3 regions of the Hydrogenibacillus sp. N12 genome follow, and region 3 is predicted to be linked to each of the others. Evidence: riboswitches for the same ligand, from Rfam matches in the RefSeq annotation. Region 3 holds a riboswitch; each other region holds the start of a gene.
What was found. A riboswitch is a leader RNA that binds a small molecule or an ion and turns the genes downstream of it on or off. The one in region 3 is predicted to bind thiamine pyrophosphate.

Region 1 (10,481 bases), 920 kb from region 3:
TTGGCCAATTCTCCGGTAAACCCGAGCCAGTGCCCAACGAGGATGAGGTGCCCCGTGGACGAAATCGGCAAAAACTCGGTGAGTCCTTCGAGCGCCCCGAGCAGCACGGCCACCCCGAATTCCGACATCCACCCGAGCTCCTCTCTATCCGGCTCCTCCGGCCGGTCCATCCCGGCCGCTCCCCGCATCGGCGGGCCCACCGCTTATCCGCCGTCGTGCGGATGGGGCGCCCGCCTTGTTCCTTTGCCGCGGCGTCCGGCTCCCCTCGGACATACCGTATCCGCAGGCGGCGAAAGGAGGTGACTTCATGCGTTGCCATAAAAAGATAGTCGTCCCGACCAAGAAAACCGGGGGACTGAAGATCATCATCCATCCCACGTGCCAGCCGACGGTGACCTGTCAGTGCCCGCAGCCGCAGGAACCCCCGCCGCCGGAAAACGGAGGCGGAGCGCCCGCCCTCCTCGGATTTCTCAGCCGCACCAACGTCGGCGGGCTCCTCAACATCGGCGTCAACGAACCGGTGTCCTTCAACACGCCCGGTGTCCAGGTCGGCGACGACATCGTCGTCCTGAACGACACGACGTTTTCGCTTCAGCGCCCCGGCTTCTATGTCGTGCAATTTTACCTGTACACCGTTGCCGCCACCTTGCTCGGCACGGTCAAAGTCCAGTTCAGCGGGACCGCCGCGCCGAACCCGAACGACGTCCCCTTCAGCCTCCTTCTGGCCGGCGTCAACTTGAGCGGCGCCGTCGCCTTTGAGGCCAAGACGCCGGGAACACTGCAGCTTGTACAGACCGGTCTCGGCCTCAGCCTGAGCACCAGCGGCACGAACGCCGTCATCCTCATCCGGCGGATCGCCTAAGCCGCCTGCGGGCGTCGGTTTTTGCCGGTCCGGAGCCCGGCGTCAGCCGCCGCGCGGACCGAGCCCCGCTTCCGCCGCCCGGGTGATCGCCCGGGCGGCCTTTTTCGGCTCGTCGGCCCGGGCGACCGCCGAGATGTACGCCACGCCGTCGGCGCCGTGCCGCATGACGCCTTCCGCGTTCTCCGGCGTGATGCCGCCGATGGCCACGATCGGAAGCGCGATGCCCGCCTCCCGAAGGCGCGCCACGTGCTCCGGCCCGACCGGCGGCTTCCCCGGCTTCGTCTGCGTCGGAAAGATCGGCCCGGCGCCGATGTAATCCGCGCCCGCCGCCTCCGCCCGCTTGGCCTGTTCCAAGGTGGTCGTGGAGACCCCGATGAGGAGTTTCGTCCCCACCCTTTGTCTCACGCGCTCGATCGGCTCGTCCTCCTGCCCGATATGCACCCCGTCCGCCTCGACCTCGAGGGCCAGATCCGGATCGTCGTCGACGAAAAACAGCACCCCGTGCCGCCGGGCCACCGCCCTGAGGCGCCGCGCAAGGGCGAGTCGCTCCTCGCCGGTGAGCGCCCCGGGTCCCTTTTCCCGGAACTGGTACGCGGTGATGCCTCCTTCGATCGCCTGCTCCAGGAGCCAGACCGGATCGTACTTCGTATCCGGCGTGCCGAAAATGAAATAACTGAGCAGGGCTTTTCGGTCCAACACGATCTTCCCTCCTCCGGACTCGCCCCTCCGTCTTCCGCGCTCCCTTTCCCGCACGCCCTCATCTTACCACGCGAACGCCCGCCGGAGAACCGCCGGACGCCGCGGCGGCCCCGGCTGCCAAATGCCTATGTTTTGTCAAAGAGGGCGATTACTGAACGTCTTCCCACTCGACCTCCGGGGCCGCCTCCGCCGAAAGCGTCGCCGCCGGCCGGAGGGCGCCGTACGCCCAGTGGTTCGTCGGTCCGTGCCCCGACCCGAGCGGAAGCGCCGAGCGGATGGCCGCGTCGATGAACCGCTCGGCGGTGAAGACCGCCTGAAACACGTCCGCCCCCTTCGCCAGCTCGGCCGCGATCGCCGCCGAAAAGGTACAGCCCGTGCCGTGGGTGTTTTTCGTCGCCGTCCGCTTTTTCTTAAAGACGACCGCCCGCGCCCCGTCGAAAAAGACGTCCTCCACGACGGGGCCTTCTTCATGCCCGCCTTTGATGACGACGTGCCGCGCGCCGCGGGAATAAAGCGCCTCCGCCGCCCGAAGCTTGTCCGCCCGCGTGCGGATCGCCCGTCCGGTGAGCCGCTCCGCTTCCGGAAGGTTCGGCGTGACGACGAGGGCGAGAGGCAGGATCGCATCGAGATACGCCTGCACCGCCTCGTCCTGTAAAAGCGGCGCGCCGCCCTTGGCGACCATCACCGGATCGACGACGAGCCGTTCGATCCGGTGCTTTCGTACGCGCTCGGCGACGGCCTCGATGATGGCGCGGGAAAACAGCATCCCCGTCTTCGCCGCGTCGACCCCGAGGTCGTCCGCCACGGCGTCGATCTGCGCCGCCACCGCCTCCGGCGAAAGGGGATAGACGCCGGTGACGTCCCGCGTGTTCTGGGCCGTCACCGCCGTGATGGCGCTCATGCCGAAGACGCCGAGGGCAAAAAACGTCTTCAAATCCGCCTGGATGCCGGCGCCGCCGCCGGAGTCCGACCCGGCGATCGTCAGCGCCCGCGCCACCGGCGTTCCCGAACGCATCGCCGATCCCTCCCGTCCCGTTCCGGATCTCGCATAGACGCCGCCTCGCCGAGCGCCGAAAGAGAAATGCCGGCCTTACGCGCTCCCGCCGCCTTCGGCCGCCATCTCCTCCGCCTCCCGGACGCGGGCCCGCGCCGCGAGCGCCCCTTCATCGAGCCCGTCGAGGGCGTCGAGGAGGGCGATGCCGTAACGTCCGCTTCGCACCGGGCCTAAAGCCGCAAGGCGCTCCCGGGCGATCTCCCCCGCCACGCCGAAGGCGACGAGGGCATCGGCCGCCGCCCGGAACGCCTCTTGTTCCACCGCGGCAAACGCCGCCACGATCGCCCCGAGGAGGCAGCCGCTTCCCGTCACCCGGGCCATGAGCGGATCGCCGTTGGCGACGATGAGCGTCCTTCGGCCGTCGGTGACGACATCTTCCGGCCCCGTGGCGGCGACGACCGTCCCGAAGCGCTCCGCCGCCGCCCGGGCGACGGCCACCGCCACCTCCGTCGGCACCGCCTCCGCATCGACCCCTTTGATCGGAAGCGGCCGGCCGATGAGATTTGCCACCTCGGCGACGTTGCCCCGGATGACGGCAAACCGCCCGGCGGAAAGAAGCCGCTCAACGGCTTCGGTGCGAAACGCCGTCGCGCCGACCCCAACCGGATCGAGGACCGCCGGCACGCCGGCGGCGTTCGCCGCCCGGAGCGCTGCTTCCATCGCCCGAAGCGTCCGATCGGTGACCGTCCCGAGGTTAATCAGAAGCCCGGCGGCCATCGCCACCATCTCGCCCGCTTCCTCCGGCGCGTCGGCCATCACCGGCGAGGCGCCAAGGGCGAGAAGGCCGTTTGCCGTAAAATTTTGTGCGACCGTGTTGGTGATGGCATGAATGAGCGGGCGGCGGTCCCGGATCGCCCGAAGCGCCGCGCCGGCCCGGGAAGCGTCGAACATCGGATCGAACCTCCTGCTGCTCGAGAACCTCGCCCAAGAATCTCCCGATTGCTGATTGCTGATCGCTGATTGCTGATCGCTGATTGCTGATCACCGCTCGCCGCTCATCCCCCTGCGCGGCCGACGGCCTTGCGCAGCTCAGATCAGCGATCCTACCCGCAAGCGGCCGGTGGGCTTTCGCCCCGGCAGCCTGGGACGTCGTCGGCCCGTCCCGGAAGCCGCCCGCCCAGGCGCCTTTCGCCGCGCCGGAGAAGAGAACCGGTGCTCGCTGGCGCGGCGGCTCCTTCGCTGCCCTTTCCTCCTTCGCTGCTCATTCGTCTGCGCCGGGCAGCGGGGCGGCATCGAACCGTGAAAGCTTTTCGCCGTCGAGTAGGCCGGTTCGCCGAAGCGCAAGGAGGAGGGCAACCCCGCCGGCGGCCCCGAGGGCCGAGCTTAAGAGAAACGGCCCCACAAAGCCCAAAAGCGCCACCTCCCGGCTCACGACCAGGCGGCCGAGGCCGTACGCGACCGCCGCCCCGACGAGCCCCGTCCCGATCGCCTCGCCGAACGCGGCGGCGACGAAGTGTTGGAAGCGGCGGTAGAGGACGCCGGCGAGCCAGGCGCCGAAGAGGCTCCCGGGATAGGCGAAGATCGTCCCCGTCCCCAGGGCCAGGCGAAGCGTCGAGGCCGTCGCCGCCTGCAGCACCGCCGCCCCCGGCCCCAGGCGCACCGCCGTCAGGACGTTCACGAGATGCTGCACCGGATACGCCCGAAATGGACCGATCGGAATGGAAAGAAGCGGACTCAGCACGACCGAAAGGGCCACGAGCGCCGCGATCTCGGCCACCGCCCGCGGCGACAATCCGAGGCGGTCGATCTCTCTCTGCCGGTCCATACTCCCCCTCCTTTCGCGCAGGGTTATAAGACATCGGGCCTGCGACCAGAGTGACCTTGGTGAGCCCCTGCCTTTCGCACGGGGTTTTGAGGGCGAGCGGGCCGGACGGCCTCCCCGGTGCGGACGGCGGCAGGGCGGTCCCATCCCGGCCTCCCGATTAAAGAAAAGCGCCGACCGCATCGGTCGGCGCCCCGCCCGGAAGGCCGGCGTCCGCCGAGACGCCTCGGCGAGCCGTCCGGCGCGTTCCTTGCGGCCGCTTCCCTCCGCCGGTCCGAACCGGATCAGGTTCCAAGGGTTGGGCGTTGCCCTCTCAGCCGCCCGGGAAACCCGCCGGGCCCGTACGACCCAGGCAGCTTCCGGACGGCACCCCCGCAGCCGGCCTCGATTGTCAACCCATCCCGTCCTCCGCGGCCGCTCATCCCGGGCAGCCGCCGATCCACCAGACGGTCACCGTCTCCCCGACGGCCGGGTCCGCCTCCGGCGGCACCTCGACGAAGGCGTTCGTCCCGAGAAAGCTCGAAATCGACGCCGACGTCTGCGATCGCCCCGCGTCGACGACGACGGCCCCCTCCTTAAGCCGCGCCTCCGCCCGCCAGAAGCGCGTGCGCCACGTCGGCCGCTCCGCGGGCTTTCCGATCAAGCGCCCCGTCGTCCGAAGCGGTTCCCACCGGCGAGCGCCGGCCATCTTGCGAAGGAGCGGGAGGACGAACAGATGGGTCGTCACAAACGACGACGCCGGATTTCCCGGAAGGGCGATCCACGCCCGATCGTCGCGGACCGCCACCGTAAGCGGCATCCCCGGCTTGATCGCCACCTTCCGAAACAGGACCTCGAGCCGAAGCCGCGTCATCGCCTCCGGAACGACGTCATAGTCGCCGACCGACACCGCTCCCGTCGTCACGACGACGTCCGCCGCCTCCAGCGCCTCCCCGATCGCCCGGACGACGTCTTCCGTCGCGTCCGGCAGCCGGCCGAGGTCCTCCACCCGAAACCCTTCTCCCGCGAAAAGCGCCCGCAGCATCGGGCCGTTCGAATTGCGGATCTGCCCCGGCCGGAGCGGACCGGACCCCGTCACAAGCTCGTCCCCCGTCACGGCGAGGGCCACCCGAGGGAGCCGCACGACCGCAACTTCCTCCGCGCCGGCCGTGGCGAGCACCGCCGCCTCCGCCGGGCCGATCCTCGCGCCGGCCTCGACCGGCGCGCTCCCCTGCCGGAGATCGCCCCCTTTCGGCTGCCGCTCCGCCCCCGGCCGCGTCGGACGGACGATATGCACCACCTCGCCGGCGCGGCCGCTGGCCCCCGGCGGAAGCACCGCGTCTTCGACCGGCACGACGGCGTCGGCCCCCGCCGGAAGGGGGGCGCCGGTCATGATGCGGACCGCCGTTCCCGGTCGAAGGGCCGCCTTCGGCCAGCCGCCGGCGGGCACCTCCTCCGCGATCCGAAGGACGACCGGCGCCTCCGGCGACGCCCCCGCCGTCTCCGCCGCCCGCACAGCAAACCCGTCTTTGAGCGCCCGGTCGAACGGCGGCACGTCCTCGGGAAGGACCGGCGCCTCCGCCAGGTAGCGGCCGAACGCCTGAAGAAGCGGCCGCCGCTCCGCCGCCCGCGGCCGGGCCCAATCGAAAAGCCGCCGCCGGGCTTCCTCCACCGGGATCGGCCGCACCTCTCGTTCGATCACCCCGCATCCCTCCGTCCGCCTGTTTTTCCGTCCTCATTATCGAGCGTCGACCCTTGCGGCCCGTTCTCGGCTTGGGCTTTTTCCAAGGCCCTTCTTCCCGTCGCCGCAAAACGCTTTCTTTGATCATACCATGATCATACCTCGCCCGAAAAACAAGAACAATTCCAGTGCGCCCGAAGCAGCGATGTCGCACGGAGGTCAATTGTTGTTAGAATCTTTGTTTATCATCTATTTATTGATTTCTTTAATTTAACCCCCCTTTCTTTTAGAAAAATGTCCGTAACCAAACCAACCAAAAACCACATCAGACAAACGAAATAAAAGACTGTAAACTTGTTAAAATTTTGGCTGGTGCGTGCTCAAACCTTTTGCACCTCGACTTTTGTCCGCAAAATCCTGCAAGCCGTCCGAGAAAAATTTTTCGCATGCCGCCTCAAGCCAAAACGTTGCGGTCATGCCGGATCCCGTCGTAGGAAAACCGGACCGGCCGGCCCTCCAGCACCGTCTCCAGGTGCACCGGGCGGCCCCAGAGCCGGTGGACGTGCGGGAGCGTCTGTTCGATCGAGCGGATGTCGAGCTCCGGGCCGTCGTGGACGTGCCGCAAAAGAAGCTCCCCCCGCCGTTCGAAATCCCCGTCGGCGACGACGATGATGGGAAACCCGCCGCCGATCCGCTGGCGGATGAGCGCCTCCCGCACCGCCGTCCAGTCCGTCGTCTCCACCTGCCAAACGTCGTCCTTCCGGCCATAGACGAAAAGATCGAGCTCCCGGACGACCTCCTCCGTCAGGTGATTGCGGATGAACGACACGTCGTTGTCGAGCTCCCGCGCCTCGAACATCCCCTCCCGCCCGCTTTTCGCCTCGATCGCCTCGAACATCTTCCAGCCGAGGAGGTACGGGTTGATCCCGCCTGGATACGGCTTCACGATCTCCGCGTGCATCCGCGCAAACTCGATCGCCTCCTCCGGCGAAAGGGGAAGCGCCTGCATGATCTTCCGATGCCAGTAGGTCGCCCACCCTTCGTTCATGATCTTCGTTTCGAGCTGCGGCCAGAAATACCGCATCTCGTCGTGGACGATCGTGAGGATGTCCCGCTGCCACGGCTCGAGGGCCGTGCTGAAGCGAAGGATAAAAAGAAGCACGTCCTTTTCCGGCTCCGGAGGAAAATGCCGGCGCGCCGGGGGCTCCGCTTCCGCCCCGCCGGCGCCGGACCGTTTCCCGTCGTTCCCCGAAAGCCGCTCGTCCAGGGCCCACAAATCGACAAAAAGCCCCCATCGCCGCTTCTTCCCCGGCGGATCGCCGCCCCCAACGCGCCCGTCCCCGCGAGCCGGCGCCTCAGCCGACCCCGCTTCCCCCTGCCGGTCGGACCCCTCGATCCGCCGGTCGGACCCGACGACCGCCGCATCGTAAAAAGCGTCCGCGTCTTCCCACCAGAACCCCGTCTCCCGGGCCGTCCCGTACGGATCGATGTGCTCCTGGATCGACAGCGCCGCATCCAAAAACGCTTCCACCCGCCGTTCGCCGTACGCGATTTCGTAGCGGCGGATCCGCTCTGCCGACGCCGCCATGCTGTCCACCATGCGGCGGTTCGTCCGGGAAAAATAGACGTTGTTTTTAAAAAAGTCGCTGTGGGCCAGGACGTGCGCCACGATCACCGTGTTCTGCAAAAGCGAATTCCCTTCGTATAAAAACGCCTCGCACGGATCGCTGTTGATGACCAGCTCGTAAATCTTCGACAGGCCGAGGTCGTAGTGGAGCTTCATCCGGTAAAACGCCTTCCCGAACTGCCAATGGGAAAAGCGCGTCGGCATGCCGCTCGCGCCGATGGCGAGCATGACGTCCGCCGGGATGATGTGGTAGCGCATCGGAAAAAAATCGAGCCCCATCTCCCGGGCGATCGCCGTCACCGCCTCGATCCGCTCCTTGAGCCGGGCGTCTTCCTCCGCCCGGCGAAGGCGCCCTTCCATGGCCCTCCCTCCCGATGCCCCGTTCCTTTCGCGCTCGAAGCGACGCCTCCTGCCGCCCAAGGGGGCCGGCGAAAGCGGCCGGAGCGATCCAAATCGCCCGAGCCGCCCGGCGCTTTGCTCCCCGGCCGCCTGTCGCTTTCGCCGTCGGCCGCCTGCCGCTTTCTCCCCCGGCCGCCCGCCGGTTTACGCCGGCCGCTCGCTGAAAAAGTGCCGGAGCGCCCCGTACAGGTCGCTTTTGTCCTGCAGGCGGACGAGGCGAAACGCCGGAGAGGCGAGCGGCAAAAACTCATCGTAGAGCGTCCGGCGCTTCGCATAGTGGGTCACTTCCGCATACCCGGTGAGGTTCGTCCGCTCGATCAGCGCTTCCAACAGCCGGCGCGCTTCCGCGTTGTCCTGGGGCAGGTTGTCGCCGTCGGTAAAGTGGATCGCGTAAAGGTTGTACCGCTCCGGCGGATATTCCGCCGCGATCAACCGAAGCGCCAGGGCGTACGCCGACGAGACGACCGTCCCGCCGCTTTCCCCCTTGCGGAAAAACGTCTCCTCGTCGACGACCTTCGCCTCGGCGTGATGGGCGATGTAGACCCGATCCACCCGCTCGAAGCGCGTCTTCAAAAAGCGCGTCATCCAGAAGAAAAACGTCCGCGCCATCTCCTTCTCGTACGTCCCCATCGATCCCGACGTATCCATCATCGCGAAGACGACCGCCCGGCCCTCTTCCTGGGGCGCCGGAGCGTAGGTGCGAAAGCGAAGGTCCTCTTCGGTGAGGCGGAGCATCGCCCGCTCCCGCTCCGCCCCGGCGCCCCCCCTTTCGGGGCCGGCCAGGGCCGCCCGAAGCTGCGCCCGCTTGAGCGCCTGAAAGACCGTCCGGCGCTTGTCGAGATTGGCCCAGGCCCCCCTTTTCCTCAGGTCCGTAAACCGCTCCCCGTCGGAGGAGACCGCCTCCGGCGCCTTGGGCCGAAGGTTCGGCAGCGTCAGCTCGGAAAACAGCACCTCCTCCACCGCCTCGAGCGTCACTTCCGCCTCGATGTAGTCGACCCCCGGCGCCTCGCCGGGGCCGCCGTCCTGGGTCGCCCCGTCCACCGCCCGGCCGACGACGTCCCCCGGCCGCGTCCCGCCGGCGCCCTGGCCGACGTGGCGATGTTTGCCCTCATCGAAGCGAAAGCGCGCCTCCTCCAGCGTCCGCACCGGAATGCGGACGATCGCCTTGCCGTCGGAGAGGAAAAAACTCTCATCGTGCAAAAGATCCGGCAGGCGCTCCCGGATCGCCTCCCGCACCCGGGCGTCGTGGCGCCGCCGATCGAGATGCCCCTTCGGATGAAGCGACCAGTCTTCGCGAAACACGAGCGCCCCGTCCATCGTCCCCCCTCCTTTCCGGATCTGCGGCCGTGCCGACATTGCGCTCCCGTGCCGACGCCGCGTCCGCGCCGGCGCCGAGGGAAAAGGCCGGGGCCGCGCCCCCTTCGCTGCTGCCCGGCCGACCGGGGCCCGCCTCACCGCCGTTTTCCCCGATCGGCCGCCGGCTACCGGTTCAAGAGCCCGCCGACGTATCGGAGGAGCTCGTTGGCGCACGTCGCGCAGTAGCCGTCCTCGTCGATGAGCCGTCGGGAGACCTCGTTCACCTTCCGGAGCTGCTCCTCATCCGGCGTCACGCTCGACGTCGTGATCCGCACCGTATCTTTGAGATCGGCGAAGAGCTTCCGCTCGATCGCCTCCTTCAGCCGCTCGTGGCTGTCGTACGTAAACGGGCGACCCTTACGGGCATAGGCCGAGATGCGGATGAGGATTTCCTCCCGAAAGGCCTTCTTCGCGCTTTCCGAGACGCCGATCTGCTCTTCGATCGACCGCATGAGCCGCTCGTCCGGCTCCACCTCTTCGCCCGTGATCGGATCCCGGAGCTTCTGCCGCCGCGACCACGCCTCGATGTTGTCCAGGTAATTGTTCAAAATCGCCTGCGCCGCCTCTTCGAACGAATAAACGAACGCCTTTTGCACTTCCCGCTTCGCGATCTCGTCGTACTCCTGCCGCGCCAGGGCGATGAACTCGAGGTAGCGCTCCCGTTCCTCCTTCGTGATGCTCGGGTGCTGGTCGAGGCCGTCCTTGATCGCCCGGAGCACGTCGAGGGCGTTGATGCAGTCCGCGTCCCGCCGGATGAGGGCGCTCGAGATGCGGTTGATCACGTACCGCGGGTCGATGCCGCTCATCCCCTCGTCATCGTGCTCCGCCCGAAGCTCCCGCAGATCCGCCTCGCTTAAGCCCTCCACCGCCTCGCCGCCGTAGAGCCGGAGCTTTTTCACGAGATCGATCCCCTGTCGCTTCGACGGTTTAAGCCGCGTCAAGATCGAGAAAAAAGCGGCGGTGTAGAGCGCGTGCGGTGCGATGTGCACGCCGCGCAAATCCGATTGTCGGATAAGCTTTTCATAGATCCGCTCCTCTTCCCGCACCTTCAGGTTATAGGGA
Region 2 (10,481 bases), 480 kb from region 3:
CATGCTGCACGTTGTGAATGCCTGAGTGACCTGTCCTTTCATTCGCCGAAGAGGGCAATTTACACATGATACTGGACTTGATCTAAAGTCGCGTGGGTTTCTTGGTAAAGGAGCATCTGGTTTCCAATCTGGTTTGATGATTTCAAGTAATTGTTCGTGAACACTATCTGGTTCTAGATACACCCTCCCCCGCGCCCCCTCAGCCACAATGGCCATGAGCCGCGCGCCCATGCGCCCGGCTTTCCCTTCGCCGCGGATATAAGGAAACGTTACCGGCGAGCCGCAACACAAGCAGGTGGCGCCGCGGCGGTTGACCGTTCCTTCAAGCGGGGCACCATGGCCTGTGCGCACGACAAAGCGCACCGCTGGCGGTGTTTGCTTTCGGTCAACCACCGGCTCTACCCATGCCTCGTTCCCTTTCCGCTTCGACAGCCAGAACGAGCGAACAAGCGGCATTTCCGCCCTGCAGGCGGGATTTGGGCAGCGTACCGTGCGCGCCCACAACCAGGCGATTACCGTTGCCTCCCCACCCCCCTGCTCCTCAGGCAGGCGGACCTTGGGATACAGGTTCCCGATGCGTTTTTCCGCCTCGTCGCGCATCCACCGGCCGTAGTACAGAATGTCCTCGGCAAGGCCGGTGACGCCCTTCCAATCACCGTCGGCCAGACGGCGCCGGGCTTCGGGGTTGACCGGTGGCCGGCCGGCAAAACGCGGCGGAATCTCAATCAGGGCCTTGTTCAAGAGTACAGCTACAGGGTTAAGGTCGCTGGCCAAGGGCATGAGGCCAAGGCGTTGCGCTTCAAGGGGAATGCTTCCGCCGCCGGCGAAGGGGTCGAGCACCGGCGGGGCGTGCTCTTCCAAAAAGGCCCGCACGGCTTCCGGCGTGGGCGGATCGGGCAGCGCCAGCCCTTTTTCCCGCGCGATGCTGCGGGCGATCTCCAGGCGCGCTTCATGGAGCACGGCCTCGTCATGGGCGTTCTCCCATTTCACCAGCCGTTCGATCAGGCGGTGCAACCGCTCCCGCTCTTTCGCTGCGGCCTCAGGCGGCAGGTCGTTGCCGGGGTCGTCCACCAAACTGGCAAAGAGTACCGCCCGGGCTGCGGCAAGGGGTCGGCGTGCCCACCACAGATGGAGCGTCGACGGATGGCCGTGGCGGATCGATTTCTCTTTTGACGAATAGTGGTTGATGGCCTCAAGCGGCAATGCTACCTCGATCAGCTTCTTCCGATAAGCCACGTCAGGTCCTCTCCTTTGGCCATGAGTTCTGGCAAATCGTAGTTCACGCTGGTTGCGGCGAAGTCGGGCTCGTTGCGAAAGGGCCGGTGGATGTAGACCACGCGTTGGGCACGCCCGTCGGTCACTTCCACCACGGCCAGCCAGTAGGCGTCGGGACGGTTGAGGGCGGTAAGGATTTCGTTCCGCGTCACCGTGACGGTCGGGGCACCGGCAACGCGTCCCTTCACCTCAATGAATCGGAGCGTCCCCGTCTGTCTGTCGCGCGATTCAATGTCATAGCCGCGGCGATCGGCCGACACGTCTCGCGGCTCGTGACCCAAAGCGCGTTCTACCGCCATTACCGTTTCCATGGCGATGCGTTCCACTGTCCGGCGTTCGTCCGATGATGCCCCCTCGTGCGCGCCGGCGGTTTCCCCATCATCGCGCAAAAGCCCCGCCGGGACGACCAGGGCCGCGCCGAGGATGACCGGCGGGCGGGCGAAGAGCTGCGCTTCCCGGTCCAGCTCGGCCATGCGCCGTCTCAGGCGTTCCTCCAGCTCGTCGGCGCGGCGGCGAGCGTTTTCCGCGTTGAGGCGGGCGTTGGGCTTGCCCTCACGCTCCTGCATGCGCAGCTCGGCGGCGCGCCGGTCCCAGTAGGCGATGGCCTCCAGCAGACGCTGCCGAACCGCACGGCGCGTTTTGGCCACCTGTTCCGTGCGCAAGGCCTCCACTTCGCGAAAGTGCTCCTGCGCGAGTTGGCCAATCGCGTACGCCATGGCCTGCTTCTCGACGGCCGCGCGCGCCCACGTTTGCTGTTCGAGCAGCGGTTGGATGCACGCTCGCTCCTCTTCCGTCAGCGGGCGCAGGTCGAGGTGCGGCGCGTACCCGGCCGCGCGGGGAGCGCCATCGGGCGGAATTTCCACGAAGACCAGCCGCTTCGACACCACGCGATTTTCCCCGTTCGGCAACACCGTTCCGTCGCAGATGGCGTGCTCCAGCATCACGAGCACGCGCATCTCTTGGCCGTTATCGTGTTCGTCCACCAGGATGGCCCCTTCCCGGAGGGTGCTGCCGTGTGCGCTGAGGATCAGGTCGACGACGGCATCGAGGAGCGGATGGCCGGGGCACAAAAACTCCGCTGCCGGTTTGCCGGGAACGTCCATCAGCGTCTTGTCGAAGCAGACGCGGGCATAGCGCGGCAGCACGGGCGCGCCCCGAGAACGCTCGCGGGCACGGCGCAGCACGGCCGGCGGCACGGCGACAATCTCGTAGCGCCCCTTCTCCCGCTCGCGAATCTGCCCGCCGAGGTGAGCAAAGGCATTGCAGAAAAAAGCAGCGATGAAATGCGGCTGCAGGCGGCGTGCGGCGGCACGCTCCATCTCGTCGCGTACGCGCTGCAGGGTGTTCGGGTCCAGGAGCTCCCCGGTCAGGGCGTGCTCCTGCAGCAGCTTGGCCAGCCGCGCGCGATCCAGCTCTTGGTCCACCACCTGGTGCAGCCGCGCGCGCACGTCGGGCCGCTCCCCGTAACGAACGGCCTCGATGAGCAGATCGCGCAGCCGGTTGCCCTGAAAGAGCTTGCCCAAGATGTCAAAGACGGCCCCGCCGAGGGCCTTCCGCTCGGCCTCCAGCTTGCGCAGCAGGTGGGCCAGCACGTCCCCCTCCCGCGTCCCTTCGGCCACCAGGTTCCACAAGTGGCACACCTCGCGCTGGCCGATGCGGTGAATGCGCCCGAACCGCTGTTCAAGGCGGTTGGGATTCCAGGGCAGGTCGTAGTTGACCATGAGGTGGGCGGCGCGGTGCAGGTTGATCCCCTCCCCCGCCGCGTCGGTGGCGATGAGCACCACGGCGGCGGGGTCGTGGCAGAACCGTTCCTGTGCTTCCTTCCGCTCCTCGCGCCGCATGCTGCCGTGGATTGTCACCACCGCCTCGTGCTGGCCGAGGAGGTTGCGGATCTTCTCCGCAAGGTAGTGGAGCGTGTCGCGGTGTTCGGTGAAGATGACCAGCTTGCGCCGCTGGCCGCGGGCGTCGCGCATCCAGTGGGACGCCTCCCGGTTGGGATCGCCCGCAAGCAGCAGGGCCAGCTCTTCCCATTTGCGGTCGCGTCCGCTTTGCCGCAGGCGGCGGGCCTTCTCCTCCAGCTCCCGCAGGACGGCAATTTCCGCTTCCAGTTCGGCCACGGTGCGCGCCGCGGTGGCCCGGTGGGCGATCTCCGCTTCCACTTCTTCATAATCGGGCAGATCATCCAGATCTTCAAGATCGTCCGGAGCTTCAATTTCCAAGGACGGTTGCCAGGGAGACAAGTGCCCGTCGTGGGCTTTTCGCCGCACCTCCTGCAGCCAGCCTTCGAGGCGCTCCCACCGTCGGCGCAGCGATTGGTAGATGGCCTCCGGCGATGACGCCAGGCGACGCTGCAAGATGGTGAGGGCCAACCCCACCGTGCGGCGCTGGTTTTCCTGGTCCGTCAGACGGTCGATGCGGTTCCACTGCTCGCGCACGTAGGCGGTCACCGCTTCATACAGCTCGGCCTCCTCCGGCGACAGCCGATAGGTGACGGTGTAGGCCCGGCGCTCGGGAAAGAGCGGCTTGCCGTCGAAGGTGACGAGCTGCTCCTTCGTCAGGCGGCGCATGAGGTCGTCGATGGGGCCGAGCGTTGCGCCGCGATACCGCCCCTCAAAACGGTCGGGATCAAGGAGCGAGAGAAAGAGCTGGAAATCCTCTTCCTTGCCGTTGTGCGGCGTTGCGGTCATGAGCAGGAAATGGCGGGCAATGCGCGACAGGAGCTTGCCCAGCTTGAAACGCTTCGTCTCCTTGATCTCGCTGCCAAAACGCGTCGCCGCCATCTTGTGGGCCTCGTCGACGATGACGAGGTCCCACTCCGTGTTGGCCAGCTTGGCCTGAGCCTCCCCGTCACGGCTGAGGTGATCGAGGCGGGCGATGAGCAGGGGCTGCTCCGCAAAGGGGTTGCCCGAGGGCGCTTCGGCAAAGGACTGCCGGCAGAGCAGGGCAAAGCGCAGGTGGAACTTGCTTTCCAGCTCGTCTTGCCACTGTTCGACGAGGCTGCCCGGGGCTACGATCAGGCAGCGCTGCACCTCGCCGCGGAGCATCAGCTCCTTGATGAGCAGCCCGGCCATGATCGTCTTCCCTGCCCCGGGATCGTCGGCCAAAAGGAAGCGCAGCGGCTGGCGCTTGAGCATGATGCCGTAGACGGCAGCGATTTGGTGGGGCAGCGGTTCGATTAAAGATGTATGTACGGCCAAAAGCGGGTCAAACAGGTGCGCCAGGCGGATGCGCAGGGCTTCCACCGCCAGGCGAAAGCGTGCGCCATCGGCCTGGAACGACCATTGCGTGTCAGGTTGCACCGGTTCGAGGCGTTCGGCTTGGTGCTGAAAAAGGATCTGGTTGCCGACGCGGCCGCTGGGGTCTTTGTAGACCACTTCGACCACGTCGGAGCCGTGGGATTGCACATCGATGAGGGTGACGACCTGCTCCGGCACCAGTCCGCGAACGCGAATTCCGGGCACAAGCTCTTCCAGTCGCATCTTTCCACCTGCATCCGACGGTTGTTGGACCTAAAGCATGGCTGGACTTCCCCTAGTTTGCTTGACACGGGGTTAAGATTATCGAAATTGAAATGCTTCACGTATGACAGCGTTCGTAATCCTTTGGCGCGAGATAGCCCAGCGCGGAATGCATCCGTTTGCTGTTGTAAAACATCTCGATGTACTCAAACACCGCGTTTTCTGCTTCTCGTACGCCAGCGAACTTCCCGTTAATTTATCGGGATCCCACGCCCAACATCCCACGCCCAACGGATCAGCCACATCCGGTCTTCTTCCCTTGAAGGCTGCGCCAACCACTCTTTGCGGTATTCCCGCTCCTTCTTCCACCACGTGCGAATTCACTCGCGAAATTGAGGAGAGCTTGGCCATCGTCGCGTCGTCCAGATCGGCGTCTCCCCGATCCAAAACGGCCGCGCCTTCCGGTCGTGGCTGTGGGCCGACAGCCAGATGTCGGGCACCCCATCGGCGGGCAGGCTCTGAAGAAGGGCCGCATCGGCCGGAAAGCCCATGTGGCTCAAGACGATGACGAGCTCCGCCCCTTCGGCCCGAAGCGCCCGCACGAGGGCCGGCACTTCCGACCGCCCGTCGGTAAAGCGGAGGCCGACGGAAAACGCCGGTGGCATCGACGCCGCCTCGTGGGGATACGACAGGCCGATCAGGCCGACGGCGAGGCCGCCGACGTCGAACATCGCCGTCGGGGGAAAAGCGGCACGTTCGTCGCCGCCTCCGTCACGTTGGCAGTGACGGCCCGAACGCCCCAGGCGACCACCCGCGCCTTGATCGTCTCGGCCCCGTAGGCGAAATCCCAGTTGCCGGGGACGAATTCGTCGAGGCAGGGACGAACCCGTCAAGGCCAAGGCGGGCAAACACCGCCAGGGGAAGCATCCCCCGGTCGTAGCCGCCGGCGCGAAAAAGCTCCAGCTCCCCTCCCTTCCACCACCCTTCCCAGTGCTCGGACAGAGAGCCGTGCCCGTCGTTGAGCTGGACGATCTCGAGCTTCACGGGCAGCCCCTTCCTCCCAGAGTTCGGGCCGCGACCGCCGCGGCCCCATGCGCCCCCTCCGGATCGGCCCGACCGGCGCCGCCCGGCGCGTTCCGCTCCCCTCCAGGATGTACCGGAACGGAGAAAAAAACGGGCCGTCCGATCGCCTTTCCGCCGGACGGCTGTCTCGCTCCTTAGGCTTTTCCTTCGGGCGCGCCGGAGGTCGCTTTCAAGTCGCCGTCTTCCGCCTCTTTCGCTTTCTGGACGCTCTCGACGGCGGCCGCTTCGGCCCGATCGAAGACGGCAGCCGCAGCGTCTTCCAGCGCCGCTTTGAGGTCCTTCCCGGCGCTCAAGCTCGCCTCGACCGCCCGGACAAAGTCGTCCTTCACCGCCGTCCACTCGTCAAGGGCCGAACGGGAAGACCGCCGAAGCCGCGAGGCGAGCGCCTCCGCTTCCCGCCGGATCGTCTCGCCGACCGCCTGGGCGGCATCTCCCACTCGGCCGGCGACCTTTTTTACTTCCTCCCGCATCTCCTCGCCGCGCTTTGGCGTCAGAAAAAGGCACGTCGCGGCGCCGACGAAAGCGCCGATCAGCGCGCCGCCGATCCAGCCTTTGATCGCCTGGTCATCCGCCCGGCACATCGGTCATCCCCTCCCCTGGGACCGTTCTCCCGTCGCCCGGCGCGCCCGAACGCGGCGGATGAGCTCGACGCCGGCCCGGGCCAGCGCCAGCGCCTCCGCCACCTGGCCGGCTCGAGGCGCCGCCTTTTGAAGCAACCAGCTGCTTGCCGTAAGCATCCGCTCCCCGGCGGTGCGCAGGGACGCCGTCGCGCCGCCGATTTCCCGCGCCCGGTCGGTCAGTTCCTTAGCTAGCCGCTCCGACTGAACAAGAGGACCTTCCGCCCGCATCGCCAGGCCGTGGACGTCCTCGGCCAGCCGATCGACGCTCCGGCGGATCTCCTCGAGGGTCGCCTGGGCCGTCCGAGAAAGCGCCTCAAGTTCCCGGACGGCCGACCGAAGTTCCGCTTCCGCCGTCCGGAGAAAGCGCTGCACCGCCCACGCGACTGCGATGAAGGCGCCGGCCGCTCCGAATGCCGCCACCAGGGCCGCCATCTCCCATCCCACGGCGCGCCTTTTTTCCCCCTTTCGTCCCCGCAGGGTCGCCCGCATGCCGCGCCCGCCTGCGGTCGTCGCCGTCACCCCGGCCGGTCCTTGCCGAAACGGGCGGGCCTAGCCTCAGCTTACCGCCGGGGCCAAAGCCTGTCAACCGTCCCCGCCGGCGCCGCTTTTTCCGGCGCCCACCCCCGCCGGCGTCCCCTTCGCCGGAGCCTGCCCGGCCGGCGCCCACCCCCGCCGGGAAGCGGCCGCATCCTTACCCCGAACGCCGGCCGAACCCTCGTCGCCGCCTTCGCTCAGGCCAAAAGCCGAGGCGAACGCCGGGGACGACGCCCGAAGCTGCGGCGAAAGCGAACGCAAAAGCCGCGGGAAAACGTGAAAGGACGCCCGACGCGATCGGCGAAAACGGACGCGAAAACCGGCGCCCAGGGCGCCGGAGCGAACCCCTCAAAAAGCCTCCGCGAGGTTCGCGGAGGCTTTTGACGGAGACGGCCTATTTAAGCTTCGCCTTTCGACCGGTCTTCCACCGGGACGTACAGCCGCCCGCCGCTTTTCCGGAACGCCTCGGCCATCTTCTGCATCCCCGCCTGAATGTCCTCCGGCGCCGTCGCCGCCGGGGAGGCGTCGGCCTGGGCTCCGACGGCCGCGACCCGATCCCGGAGCGTGTGCGAAATGGCCATGCTGCAGTACTTCGGCCCGCACATCGAGCAGAAGTGGGCGACTTTCGCCCCTTCGGCGGGGAGCGTCTCGTCGTGGTACGCCTCGGCCGTCTTCGGGTCGAGCGACAGGTTGAACTGATCCCGCCAGCGGAACTGAAACCGGGCCCGGGACAGGGCATCGTCCCGCTCCTTCGCCCGGGCGATGCCCTTGGCGAGGTCGGCCGCGTGCGCGGCGATCTTGTACGCGATGAGCCCCTGCTTGACGTCGTCTTTGTTCGGAAGCCCCAGGTGCTCCTTCGGCGTCACGTAACAGAGCATCGCCGTCCCGTAGGCGCCGACGACTGCGGCACCGATCGCCGACGTGATGTGGTCGTAGCCGGGGGCGATGTCGGTGACGAGCGGGCCGAGGGTGTAAAACGGCGCCTCGTGGCAGAGCTCGATCTCTTTGTCGACGTTTTCCTTCAGGAGATGAAGGGGGATATGTCCCGGCCCTTCGATCATCACCTGCACGTCGTACGCCCAGGCGATCTTCGTCAGCTCCCCGAGCGTCTCGAGCTCGGCAAACTGCGCCCGGTCGTTGGCGTCGGCGATGGAACCGGGCCGGAGGCCGTCGCCTAAGGAGATGGCGACGTCGTAGCGGCGGAGGATGTCACAGATCTCCTCGAAGTGGGTGTAGAGAAAGTTTTCTTCGTGGTGGGCGAGCATCCAGGCGGCGATGATCGATCCGCCCCGCGAGACGATGCCCGTCACCCGATCGACCGTAAGCGGCAGATACGAAAGCCGGACGCCGGCGTGGATCGTCATGTAGTCGACGCCCTGTTCCGCCTGCTCAATGATCGTCTCCCGGAACGCCTCCCACGAGAGGTCTTCCGGTTTTCCGCCCACTTTCTCCAGCGCCTCGTAGATCGGCACCGTGCCGACCGGCACCGGTGAATTCCGGAGGATCGCCTCCCGCGTCTCGTAGATCCGCTTTCCGGTCGAAAGGTCCATCACCGTATCGGCGCCCCAGAGGATCGCCCACGTCATCTTCTCGACTTCTTCTTCCAGCGAGGACCAGACGGCGGAGTTCCCGATGTTGGCGTTCACCTTCGTGTGAAAGTTCCGGCCGATGATCATCGGCTCGCTCTCCGGGTGGTTGACGTTTGCCGGGATGATCGCCCGGCCGCGGGCGACTTCCTGGCGGACGAACTCCGGATCGACGCCCTCCCGGAGGGCGACGAACTCCATCTCCGGCGTGATGATCCCCCGCCGGGCGTACGCCATCTGCGTCACCGCCCGATCGCCTTTGGCCCGAAGGACCGGCCGGCCCCGGTGGCCGGTCACCGTCTCCACATCGCCCCGCTCGAGGATCCACGGTCTACGAAGAGGTGGTAGCCCGGCCTGAAGGTCGATCCGGGCGTCCGGGTCCGTGTACGGGCCGCTCGTGTCGTAGACGCGCACCGCCACCGGCTTCCCGTCCGGCCCTCGCTCTTCGGTCAGGATCTCCCGCATCGGCACCCGGAGGTCCGGCCGCGACCCCTGAAGGTACACCTTGCGGCTGTTCGGAAAGTACCCTCGGTAACCCCTTGCTTCGGCGGCGATTCGCTCAAACGCCGTCGTCATCGTCCCCCTCCTCTTCCGGCGCCAGGGCCGGGAGGGCCGGCCGCCGTCCGTCCGGCCCCATCGGGCACGAAAAAGGCCGCCTCCCCGGAGGCGGCCCTGTGCCTTCAGTCGTTCGGACGACCGTCCGAGACGGTTCGGATCGGACGGCCGTCCGATTCGATCCTGCCGTCGATCGTCGCGGCGCCTGGCCTTCCTCCGCTGGCATGATCCAGGTCAGGTTCGGCGGTCGGAAGCGGATCGGCTTCCCTCTCAGCCCGGCTCCCCGGACTCCCGCGCTGGCGCCTTGGGCGTGGTCAGCCCCACTTTACCAGAGTCCGAAAATCCCGTCAAGTTCCGTCCTTTGCGAAGGCTCTCATCCCGAACGAAAAAGGGCGTGCTTCCGCCCGTTTGCGCCGCCGGGACGTCCCGCGGCGGAAAAAGGGCGAAATTTTTCCTTATTTTTTTTGGTCATCCTGGAAATATGTGTGATATGATGGACGTGAATCCCCATCAAAGGAGGCGTCCCGATGTATCGCCACATCCTCGTCGCCTACGACGGTTCGGAGCACGCCGAACGGGCGCTCAAGACCGGCCTCGCGCTCGCCAAGCTTCTGCCGGAGGCGCGCCTCGTGGCCGTCCACGTTGTTCGCTTCGATCACTTCGAAGAGGTGTCAATAGCGGATTAAAACTCCCCAAAAAAATCGCGTTCGATTCCCCACAAACAGCGGATTCAGTTCCCCAAAATCATCGCGCATCATTCCCCAGACGTATGTTCGATCTACGCGGTCACCTCCTCCTTCAGCGCATGGGTCACCCCGGCGCGCAGCTTGTCCTTCATCCGGTAGCTGTTGCCGCGGATGTTGATGGTGGTGGCGTGGTGCAGGAGCCGGTCGAGCAAGGCAGAGGCCAGCACCTGGTCACCGAAGAGTGTCCCCCAGTTGGTGAAGCTGGTGTTGGACGTGATGATCAGGGAGCCATGCTCGTAGCGCTCCGACACGAGCCGGAAGAAGTTCGCGGCGTCCAAGGCGTCAAGCGGCAAGTAGCCGACTTCGTCGCAGATCAGCAGCTTCGGCTGGGTGTAGATGCGCAGGCGCTTGTCCAGCCGTCCCTCTTGGTACGCCCGTCGCAAGTCAGCGACCAGCTTCTGCATGGTCACGAAGTAGACGCTCATGCGCTGTCGAATCGCCTCCATCCCCAGGGCCACCGCAAGGTGGGTCTTGCCCACCCCCGGCGGTCCCAGGAAGATGACGTTGCTGCCCTCCCGGATGAACGTCAAGCCGGCCAGTTCGCGTATTTGTCGCTCATCGACGGACGGCTGGAACGAGAAATCGAAATCTGCAAGGGTCTTGTGATACGGGAAGTTGGCCATG
Region 3 (10,481 bases):
CCTCGATTTACTGCTCAACGAAAAAACCGGCGACGGTCGCCTGGAGACGCTCCTTCGGGCCGTCACCGGTCGATTGGATTTTTCGCCGACGCCGAAGCTTCTTTACCAGTGGCGTTGAAGTTTAGGACGGCGCCTGCGGCGCTGAAGCGTGGGGCGGCGCCGGGCGTCGCCGGACGGACCAAAGTCGCCGGGCGTCAGAACCAGCGGTCGGCCCAGTGCTGGATCGCCTGAATGATCGGTTCGGCGTCCCGGCCTTTTTCCGTCAGCGCGTATTCGATTCGCACCGGCGTCTCGGGGAAGACCCGCCGTTCGACGATGCCGAGGGCTTCCAGTTCCTTCATTCGATCGGAAAGCATTTTATCGCTCATCTGGGGGATCTGTTCGCGGATTTCTTTGAAGCGCTTGGGGCCGCCGAGAAGGACCCGGATGATGAGGCCGGTCCATTTTTTGCCGAGCACTTCGGCCGCCGCTTCGTATTTCGGACACATGTGCGAGTAGTCCATGGCGATCCGCTCCTTTACCCCCATCATTGTAGCACACGCCGAAGGGCGGCCCCAAACGGCGGGCCGTGGAGGGAACATCCGAATGGCAAATCCGGGAAAACTCGTCCAGCCAAAGGGGGAAAGCACGGTTGCGGTGTTCAAAATCCGCGACCCAAACGAAGCAGGAGAGATCGACATGGCGCTTTCGTTCGGGGAGCAGCTCCCCCTGCGGGCGCTTACCGGACGGGCCATCGCCGAGGCGCTCGCCCGCGGGTTCGGCGTCGGCGGCACGCTCGGCATCGTGTCGAGCAACACGTAAAGACGACCATCTGCAGCGGGCTTGCGTCGGCCCTCGGCGCGGCGTACGTCGCGGCGTACGGCGGCGGTCGCCGGGTCGAGAGCGCGGTGATGGCGACGCCGGACGAGGCGGAGGCGGCCGTCCAGGCGCTTCGGAAGGCCGACGTCCTCTTCCTCGAAACGAGACGGGGCCAACGATGGCGATCCCGATCCGCAAGCCGGCGAACGGACCGGCAGCCGGTTCACGGTTCCGGAAGCCGGTTCAAGGATCCGGCGGCCGGTCATCGGGCCCGGAATCCGGCGAAAATGAAAGCCGGTCGGCAGGTCTTACGCCGAGCCGGCGGTCATCCCGAATCAAGGCGGCCGGACGGCCGCCTTGTTCGGTCGGACGGCGTCTGCTTGGGAGATGGGCGGTCGGCGCTTCCGGAGTCGGGGGCGGCGCTTCCGTCGGATTCGGCACGCGAGCGGGGGCCGGGAAATTCCGCCGCTCCGTTCGGAAGGTTCCGTTCGTTCGGATTCATATTGAGGCGGATCCATAGTGAGGCAGGGAAGCGTCTAGAGGCAGGGGAACGTCGAGAAAAGGGAGCGCCGAGAGGAGGAGGCCGATGTTCGACGCGCACCTGCACTTTGAGGCGATCGTCGCCCGGGAGGACGGAACGATCGACTGGGATCGGGCGGAGCGGCTCGTCGAGCGGTGGCGGGCGGGCGGCGTGCGGGGGGTGCTGGCGGTGTCGGTCGACCGGCCGTCGGCGGAGCGGACGCTGGAGTTGAAGCGGCGGTTTCCCGATTTCGTCTTTGCCGCCCTCGGGGAGCATCCGGAGCGGCCCCTTTCCTCGGAGCGGGAACTTTGGGCGCTGGAGGCGCTCATCCGGGCGGAGCGGGGGCGGATTGCGGCGATCGGGGAGGTCGGGCTTCCGCACTATGCCCGGGTCGATCAGAAGCCGGCGGTCCGGGAGCGCCTTCGTTTTTTTGCCGGCCTGGGGCGAAAGCTCGGGCTTCCGCTCGCGCTGCACGCCGTCTACGACGGGGCGGCGGAGGCGCTTTCCGTGCTTCGGGAGGAAGGCGTCCGAAAGGCGCACTTTCACTGGCTCAAGGCGCCGGACGCCGTCGTCGAAGGAATCCTGGCCGCCGGATACCGGGTGTCGGTCACGCCGGAAGTCTGTTATCGAAAGCGGGCCCGGGCGCTTGCCCGGGCGGTCCGGCGGCGGGGGGCGCCGCTTCTTTTCGAGACGGACGGGCCGTGGCCGTACGAAGGGCCGTTCGGCGGCCGGCCGGCGGAGCCGCTTTGGCTCGGGCGGGTGCTTCAGTGTGCCGCGGAGGCGGTCGGAGAGGCGCCGGAAGGGCTTTCGGAGGCGGCGGAGGCCGCTTTTCTTTCGCTCTTCGGCAGCTCGGAGGCCGCCGGCGGGTCGGGGCCGACGGCGGATCAGGGGAGCTAACGGCCGCCGGACCGATTGCCCGGGCGACCGGTGGGGCGGAAGCGCTTTTTATCGGCTTCGTCGCTCCGGCCGCTCGTAGGGCCGCTCGTAGGGCCGCTCGTATGGGAACGGGATGTACTGGACCGACGGCCGGCGGCCGGCGGGCTGCGGGTAAAGCTCCATCAGGCGGTAGATCTCTTCCGGCATGTCGGTGCGAAAGCGGATGCCGAAGCGGGCGAGCTCGTCGGTGCCGATCGGGTAGTCGTGGGTCCAGCGGCCTTCGCTGAACAGGCGGGCGAGGTCGGCGGCTTTTTGTTCGTCCATCTTCCGCCGGAGGAGGTCCTCCAGGCTTGTGCGAACCTGCCGCATGGCCTTCTGGGCGACGTCGGCGAGGATGAGCGTCCGGTCGTCGATCGCTTCGATCGGCTTGGCTTTGAGGACGCTCAAGATGCTGGCCGCCGGGTATTCGCCGAGCTGGGGATCGACGGGGCCGAGGACGGCGTTTTCGTCCAGGACGATCTCGTCGGCGGCGAGGGCGATGAGGGTGCCGCCGGACATGGCGTAGTGGGGAACGAAGACGGTCACCTTCGCCGGGTGCCGGGCGAGGGCGAAGGCGATCTGCTCGGCGGCCAGCACCAGGCCGCCGGGGGTGTGAAGGATGAGGTCGATCGGCATCTCCGGCGGGGTGAGACGGATCGCCCGGAGCACCTGTTCGGAGTCCTCGATGTCGATGTAGCGGGAAAAGGGGATGCCGAGGAAGCTCAGGGCTTCCTGGCGGTGGATGAGGGTGATGGCGCGGGAGCGGCGCTTTTTTTCCAGCCGGCGGATGAGTTCGGTTCGGAGGGCGTTCGTCCGCTTTTGCTGAAGCATCGGAAGGAGCGCGGTGAAGAAGAAAAACAGCCAGAAAAGGAGCAGAAAAAAGTCCATCGAAAACCTCCTTACAAAGACGCCCGCCGGATGAGGGCCGGGAGCGGATCGTCGGGCGGCGGTTCGGATCTTCGGATCTGCGGTCGGGCCGCCGTTTACCCTCAGCATAACCGAGGGCCGCCGCGGACAAAAGTGTGGCCTTTTGCGGGCGATGCGGTATAATCTTTTTGTGGTATCATCGGACTGGGACAACCGGAGAACCGGGCGAGGGTCGCCCGGGCCGCGCGGGAGCCGGGGCAGCCGGCTGAGAGTGCAGCCAGAGGCGCTGCAGACCGCCTGAACCTGATCCGGTTCGGACCGGCGGAGGGAGCGGCGTTCGGGAATCCGGATGCGGCGATCGAGGGGCGAACGACAGGTCGATCGGGCGCGTTCGGAACCGAAATTCGGATTCGTGAAAACGCCATCCGAAGATGCCGTCCCCCGCCGGAGAAGGTGGGGGTTTTTTGATGCGGGATTTTCGGATGGACGATCGGGACCCATCCGCCGGCGAGCGGGCGGAGAACGGAAAACCGGGCGGGCGGACGGCGGCGATCCTCTCCGCCATCGCGGCGGAAAAGGAAGCGCTCGTCCGGCGGGGGCCGGAGCTGGAGCGGACGGGGCTTTTGCCTGACGAACTTGTCGCGTGGATGCGGTCGCTTCGGCTTTTTAAGCTGTTCGTGCCGGAGGCGTTCGGCGGTGCCGGGCTCACCCTCGGGGAGGCGGTCCGGATCTACGAGGCGCTGTCGGCCGTCGACGGGAGCCTCGGGTGGCTCGCCCAGATCGGTTCGGGCGGCGGGTATTTTGTGCCGTCGTTTCGGCCGGAGATCGCCCGGGCCTTTTTCTCGCCGCCGGAGGCGGTGATCGCCGGGACGGGGCATCCGGCCGGGCGGGCCCGCCGGGTGCCGGGAGGCTACGTCGTCAGCGGCCGCTGGCGGTACGCGAGCGGGGCGCAGTATGCGACGCTGTTTACCGCCAACGCGGTCGTGGAAGGAAGCGCGCCGTCCGAGGAGGGCGGCGGTCCGGCTTCCGGCGGGGCGGCCGCCGGGGCGAAGGTTTCCGGGAACGTCGTTCGGGCGTTTGCCTTTTTCCCGGAGGAGGTCGAGCTTGAGCGGGACTGGTCGGCGTTGGGCATGGTGGCGACCTCCGGGTGGACGTTTTCCGTCCGGGAGCGGTTCGTGCCGGAAGAGCGGTCGTTCGTCGTCGGGAAGGCGCTTTGGGATCCGGGGCTTTTGGTCTATCGGCTGCCGTTTTTGTTGTTTGCCGAGGCGTCGATCGGCGCCGTCTGCATCGGGCTCGGCCGGGGGTTTTTCGAGGCGGCGCTCGGGGAAGACGCGCCGACGGAGGCGGAGGCCCGGGAGGTCGTCGAGCGGCTCCGGGCGGAAGCGGACGACGGGCGGCTCCTCTTTTTCGCCGCGGTGGCGGAGGCGGAGCGAAGGCTTTCGGCGGGGACGCTCGACGAGGCGGCGGCGAGGCGGCTCGGCGGGGCGATGCGGCGGGCGGCGCACGCCCAGCGGTCGGCGGTCGTTCGGGCGCTCCCCTTTCTCGGCATGCGGGCGATCCGGCCGGAGGGGCAGCTGAACCGCCGGTTTCGCGATCTGGTGACGGCCTGTCAGCACGTCGTGCTCCGGCCGGCGCCGCCGGCGGGATGAAGCGGCCTGATCTCCGACAAGCGCTTCGCTGCCGAACGACGCCCAGACGGTTCACCAACGTTCGGCCGTCCCGGCCGCCCGGGCGGGCCGGGCGACGGGAAGGGGGGCGAAGATGCCTGGGGATGAAGCCGGGGGCGAGGGCGGTCGCCGGCCCTTTTGTCGCGCCACGGCGCGCCTTCGCTCGTCGGGCCGGGCGACAGCGCGCCTTCGGCCGGAGGGGCGCGCCGGGGGAGCGAGCGGCCGGTTCCGATGGGAAGCGGTTTCGCTCGGCGTTTTGTTGCTCGGGTGGGAAGGGGCCGTCCGGGCGTTTCACGTGCCGGCGTGGCTTCTCCCGGCGCCTTCGGCGGTGGTGCGGGCGCTCGGGGCGGAGCGGACGGTGCTCCTGGATCACGCCTCGGCGACGGTGACGGAAGCGGCGGTGGGGCTTGTGCTTGCCGCCCTTCTGGCCGTCGCGGTGGCGACGGCGATGGCCTTTTTTGCCGCCGTCCGGGCCGCCCTCTATCCGCTGTTCGTCGTGTCGCAGACGGTGCCGATCATCGCCCTGGCGCCGCTCGTCATCGTGTGGTTCGGCTACGGCATGTTGCCGAAAGTGCTCGTCGTGGCGCTGGTGACGTTTTTTCCGCTGGCGGTGAGTCTGGCCGAAGGGTACCGAACGGCGGATCCCCGCCGGCTCGCGCTCCTTCGGACGATGGGCGGCGGCCGGTGGGCGGCGTTCCGCTACGTCCTCTGGCCGTCGGCGCTCCCGTCGTTTTTTGCCGGGCTCAGGATCGCCGCGACGTACAGCGTCACCGGCGCGGTGATCGGCGAGTGGCTCGGGGCGACGAAGGGGCTCGGCGTTTATCTCATCCGGGCGTCGAAGTCATTTGCGACCGAGCGGCTGTTTGCGGCGATCGCGGTCATCGTCGGGGTGAGCCTCCTCTTTTTCGCGGCGGCGGAGTTTCTGGCCCGCATGAGCCTGCGGGGGCGCCCGACGTTGGACGCGGCGGATCGGGGGTGAACCGAAAGACGGGCGGGGAAACGGGACGAAAGCGGGATTTCGGCGCACAAGTTGAAGCGGAATGCGGGGTCCATGCGGAATGAGCGGGATCATGCGGAAAGGGCGCGTCAATCCGATGAAAAATTGCGCGTCTGCGCGATGAGACCTTTTTCATCAAGGAGGCGACGGCGGTGCGTGGGATGATGAAGGGGTGGGCGTTCGCCCTGGCGGTCTTCGGAGCCCTGGCCCTGACCGCGTGCGGAGCGGGAACGAAACAAGGGGCGCCTTCGGAGGGGGCGGCGCGGGAGTCGGTGACGGTGATGCTCGACTGGTATCCGAACACGAACCACCTCGGCCTGTACTGGGCCCGGGAGAAAGGGCTGTTCGCGGCGGAGGGACTGGACGTGTCGATCGTCCAACCGGGGGAAAGCGGGGTGGCGCAGGCGGTGGCGGCCGGTCGGGCGGATTTCGGTTACAGCTATCAGGAAGAGGTGACGTATGCCCGGGCGAGCGGCGTGCCGGTTGTGTCGCTGGGGGCGCTGTATCAGCACAACACGTCGGCGTTTGCCTCGCTGAAAGAGGCGGGCATCCGCTCGGTCCAGGACTTCGAGGGGAAGCGCTACGGGGGCTGGGGATCGCCGACGGAGGAGGCGGTGCTTCGGGCGCTCATGGCCAAATACGGCGCCGATTTTTCCAAGGTGAAGATGATCGTCCTCGGGCAGGCGGATTTTTTTGCGACGATCGGCAAGGAAGCGGATTTTGAGTGGATCTACTACGGCTGGGACGGCATCGAGGCGGAGCGGCGGGGGATGGCGCTCGATCTTCTGTTCCTCAAGGACCTCGATCCGGTGTTCGATTATTACACGCCGGTGATCATCGCCGGGGAAGCGATGCTCGAGAAGCGTCCGGAGACGGTGCGAAAGTTCATGCGGGCGCTCGCGAAAGGCTATCAGGCGGCGTACGCGGATCCGGAGGCGGCGGCCGAGGTGCTCCTTCAGGCGGCGCCGGAGTTAAACGGCGAGCTCGTCCGGCGGTCCGCGGCGTACCTCGCCGGCGTCGATGCGAGCGACCGGGCCGAGGGCCGGCCGTACTGGGGCCATCAGAAGCGGGACGTCTGGGCGCGGTTTGCCGACTGGATGCATGCATCCGGGTTGATCGAGCAGCCGATCGACGTGGATCGGGCGTTTACGAACGATTTTCTTTCCTCGGACGTCAAGTGAGGACGTCGAGGATGGGCGCCGGCCGTCCGCTCGTCCGCGGCCTTGGGACGCTCCGGCGGACCGCTCGGGTGGGGGCCGGGGAACGGAGGTGAGGCGCATGGCCGGCGGCGGGGAGGGGAGCCCGGCCGGTCTGGAGATCTGCGGGGTGCGGAAGGCCTTTCCGGATCCGAAGCGGCCGGACGGAAGGCTGAACGTCCTGGACGGGATCGATCTCGCGGTGCCGGCCGGCCGTTTTTTCGCCCTCGTCGGGCCGAGCGGGTCGGGGAAAAGCACGCTGCTCGATATCGTCGCCGGGCTCGTTCGGCCGGACGCGGGAACGGTGCATTTTTCCGGCGCGCCGATCGACGGCCGGCCGGGGACGGCGGCTTACATGATGCAGGACGATCTTCTCTTTCCGTGGCAGACGATCCGGGAACACGTGGCCCTGCCGCTCATCGTGCGGGGGGTTCGCCGGCGGGAGGCGCTCCGGCAGGCGGAGGCGCTCCTTCGCGATTTCGGCCTCGGAGCGTTCGTCGACCGGTATCCGTCGGCGCTTTCGGGGGGGATGCGGCAGCGGGCGGCCCTCGCTCGGGCGCTGGTGCAGGGGACCGCGCTCGTGCTTCTGGACGAGCCGTTCGGCCGGCTGGATGCCCTGACCCGGGCGTCGCTCCAGGAGTGGCTGGAGGGGGTGTATCGCCGGGAGCGGCGGACGATCCTCATGGTCACCCACGACGTGGAAGAGGCGCTGTATCTCGCCGATCGGATCGTCGTCTTTTCGCCCCGGCCGGCCCGGGTCGTCGACGTCGTCGAGGTGCCGTTCGATCGCCCGCGGACGCGGTCGCTTCGGGCCGATGGGGCGTTTGTGCGCCTGAAGGCGGCGCTCCTCGAACGTCTGCTGGCGTTGCTGCCGGAACCCGGCGATCGACCGGCCTCGGCCCCGTTCCGGTAGTCCCGTGCCGGGGGCACCGCTCCGGGCCGGATCGCGGGCGGCAATGCGACCGGCACGCCGCGGCACGGTCGTTCGGTTTCGGACCGGCGGGGTTTCCGTTTGCGGGCCGGCCCGGCTCCCGGATCGCGGGCGGCGCGGCTTCCGGCTCGCCGTTCGGCGCGACTTCCGGTTTTAGGCCGAAGCGGCTTCGGTTTTCCCCGGGGAAGGCTTACGGGGCTCCGTCCGGCGGGTGCTCTCTTTCCGCGAAAAAGGGACGTCGTCGCTTGGATGTGCTATCATGGAGCCGAAAGGAGTGAAGGAAGCGGCCCATGCGGACGGCCATCGGAGCGGCGGCGCTTCTTTTGGCCCTGTACGCCGCCTATGTCGGCCTATCGTGGACGGTCTTTCGGATCTTCGGCTGGAAGGTGTTGAAGCGCCGGAGGGGGGAAGCCGGGTTTCCGGTCTATCTGACGTTTGACGACGGGCCGCATCCGGTGTATACCCCGCGGCTTTTGGATCTTTTGAAGCGGTACGACGCCCGGGCGACGTTTTTCGTCGTCGGCGAGGCGGCCCGGCGGCACCCGGAGCTCCTTCGGCGGATGATCGCCGAGGGGCATGCGATCGGCCTGCACAACGAGCGGCACGTGCCGAACTGGCTCGTGCCGCCGTGGCGAACGGCGCGGTCGCTTGGACGCCTGCAGGCGGAGATCGAGGCGATCACCGGCCGCCGGCCGGTCCTCTACCGGCCGCCGTGGGGGCTCATCGGCCTCGCCGACGGGGCGGTGTTCCGAACGTTTCGCGTCGTCCTCTGGTCGGTGATGCCCCGGGACTGGGAGCGGCGGAGCGATCCGACGGCGATGAAGTGGCGGATCTTTCGGCGCCTGACGCCGGGGGCGATCGTCCTCCTCCACGACTCCGGCGAAACGTTCGGCGCCGATCCGACGGCGCCGGAGCGGATGCTCGCGATGCTGGAGGACTTTTTTGAAACCGTTCGCTCGGTCGGGCTTAAGATTCGGTTTTTGCCCCTCCCGGAAGAGGGGCCGCCGGTGCGGCCGGCCGGGGAGGCCGGGACGGAGAAGGTCGGGACGACGCTGCCGTGGCGGGTGCAGCTTTATTTCGCCTTTGAGGCGCTTCACCACCGCCTCTTTCGTTACCGGCCGCTTCTCGGGCCGGACGGGTTTTTGTACGTGGAAGATCGGCGGTATGCAGGGCCCCCGGTGACGCTGGAGGGGGAAAGCCTCCGGCCCGGGGAGCGGGGGCTCAACCTCCACTTCAACAACCGGCTGCTCGTGGAGGCGCTCTTCGCCGGCGGAAGCGAGTTCCGGCGGATGGTTCGTCTCAAGCGGGAGGCGGAAGCGGCGCTTCGGCTCCTGGCCCGCTACGCGATGGAAATGCGGCCGGAAGCGCGGGGCGTTTTCGGTTACTCGGCGCTTCACCGGGGGATCCGTCCCTTCGGATTTGCGGTCGTGCCGATGCGGCCGACGCCGCATCTCGCGCTCGCCGGCGCTTACATGCGGTGGCTTCTTCGGTTTTTGCATCCGGAGGGGGACAAGCGGCTCGAGGCCGGCGACGGGTTCGTCCCGCACTGGGTCGTCATGCCTCGGGCGGTGCTGCTTCGGCGCTACGGGCCGGCGGGGTCGTCCGATGCGCCCCGCCGGAATGAATCGATCCGCCGGACACCGTCGGCCGCGCCGAACGAAACGTTCAACCGGGAAGGGGCCAGAGCGCCGAATGCGGATCGATGAGAGCGAACACGGAATCGGATGCCTTCGGTTACGGTAACGTTCGTCCGGCCGCCGGCGGACGGAAGCGTCGCATCCCGGCGGGGCGAAGCGCCCCTTCGACCGGCCATCGGCAGGCTGGGGGGATCATCGCTCGGAAAGGCGGTTTCGGGGCTTCGGTCGGCGGAAAAGGTTCGGCCGGCCCACCCGAACGCGGGGCGGATCGGTCGAACGCCCTTCTCCCGGTTCCTGTAAAGAAACCGGGTTTTTTTTGAAGTCGGGGCGCTCGGGATCGGGGGCCAGGTCTTCGATGCCCGTCCCGGCTTCCGTGAAGAAAAAAAGATCCGGTACCGTTCCGGGGATCGTAGTCCGGCATCGAGGCGGGACGCGGCTTTTTAGGCGCGAAACGAGGCTTGACAGATCATGATTTTCAAATGATGATCATTCTACGGCGCGGCATCGGTGGTGGGCGCGGAACCGGCCGTGGGCGAGAGAGCGCCTTCGCCGAAGGCGGCTTCTTCGCCAAAGACGCTTGAGCTTCTTCCCGGAATCCATTCCGGGGATTCCCAAAAGGGCGGTTGGCGCTTGTTCGGCCGCCTGCCCTTTAGCTTCGGCACCGGATTCCGCTCCGGTTCTCCGAAGCCGAGGACCCGCGCCGCGGGCAAGTTCGGCCGGGATCTTTCGGGTTGACCCATTCCACAGGACAAAGGGGCGAGCGGCATGAACGGGTTGGATCAAATCGACGGATCGATCAAAGCGGCGGTCGACGTCTGGGTCGATCCGCGGCCGGCGGCGGAGGCGGCGGGGGGCGCCGCGGTCCGCTGGGACGGGACGCGGCCGATGCCCGTGCTTCGGGACGAGGGAGAGGCGTGCGAATTTATTCGGGGCATCCGGCGGGAGCTCGTCGC

Region 1: linked by a shared signal. The riboswitch ahead of thiW (energy coupling factor transporter S component ThiW) and the one ahead of K2M58_RS02275 (acyl-CoA dehydrogenase family protein) in region 3 are both predicted to bind thiamine pyrophosphate.
Region 2: linked by a shared signal. The riboswitch ahead of thiC (phosphomethylpyrimidine synthase ThiC) and the one ahead of K2M58_RS02275 (acyl-CoA dehydrogenase family protein) in region 3 are both predicted to bind thiamine pyrophosphate.

What each region holds. Positions count from the first base shown of each region.
Region 1 is NZ_CP080953.1:2,216,421-2,226,901, forward strand. Features, by position in the region: gene K2M58_RS10375 (undecaprenyl-diphosphate phosphatase) at 1-128, opposite strand, end outside; gene K2M58_RS10380 (BclA C-terminal domain-containing protein) at 308-862, shown strand; gene thiE (thiamine phosphate synthase) at 905-1,561, opposite strand; gene thiD (bifunctional hydroxymethylpyrimidine kinase/phosphomethylpyrimidine kinase) at 1,710-2,576, opposite strand; gene thiM (hydroxyethylthiazole kinase) at 2,652-3,506, opposite strand; gene thiW (energy coupling factor transporter S component ThiW) at 3,817-4,380, opposite strand; TPP riboswitch at 4,621-4,761, opposite strand; gene glp (molybdopterin molybdotransferase MoeA) at 4,796-6,058, opposite strand; gene K2M58_RS10410 (SpoVR family protein) at 6,492-8,024, opposite strand; gene K2M58_RS10415 (YeaH/YhbH family protein) at 8,208-9,380, opposite strand; gene K2M58_RS10420 (PrkA family serine protein kinase) at 9,545-10,481, opposite strand, start outside.
Region 2 is NZ_CP080953.1:952,113-962,593, reverse strand. Features, by position in the region: gene K2M58_RS04455 (DUF1156 domain-containing protein) at 1-1,236, opposite strand, end outside; gene K2M58_RS04460 (IS256 family transposase) at 1-25, shown strand, start outside; gene K2M58_RS04450 (protein NO VEIN domain-containing protein) at 1,215-4,754, opposite strand; gene K2M58_RS04445 (IS3 family transposase) at 4,852-4,989, opposite strand; gene K2M58_RS04440 (metallophosphoesterase family protein) at 5,114-5,464, opposite strand; gene K2M58_RS04435 (YtxH domain-containing protein) at 5,951-6,397, opposite strand; gene K2M58_RS04430 (hypothetical protein) at 6,401-6,955, opposite strand; gene thiC (phosphomethylpyrimidine synthase ThiC) at 7,369-9,132, opposite strand; TPP riboswitch at 9,322-9,407, opposite strand; gene K2M58_RS04420 (universal stress protein) at 9,639-9,797, shown strand; gene istB (IS21-like element helper ATPase IstB) at 9,890-10,481, opposite strand, start outside.
Region 3 is NZ_CP080953.1:476,776-487,256, forward strand. Features, by position in the region: gene sppA (signal peptide peptidase SppA) at 1-118, shown strand, start outside; gene K2M58_RS02260 (winged helix-turn-helix transcriptional regulator) at 195-503, opposite strand; gene K2M58_RS12805 (hypothetical protein) at 679-801, shown strand; gene K2M58_RS02265 (TatD family hydrolase) at 1,385-2,215, shown strand; gene K2M58_RS02270 (SDH family Clp fold serine proteinase) at 2,264-3,121, opposite strand; TPP riboswitch at 3,336-3,447, shown strand; gene K2M58_RS02275 (acyl-CoA dehydrogenase family protein) at 3,568-4,749, shown strand; gene K2M58_RS12810 (ABC transporter permease) at 4,862-5,746, shown strand; gene K2M58_RS02285 (ABC transporter substrate-binding protein) at 5,926-6,945, shown strand; gene K2M58_RS02290 (ABC transporter ATP-binding protein) at 7,043-7,873, shown strand; gene K2M58_RS02295 (polysaccharide deacetylase family protein) at 8,182-9,597, shown strand; gene K2M58_RS02300 (sulfurtransferase) at 10,294-10,481, shown strand, end outside.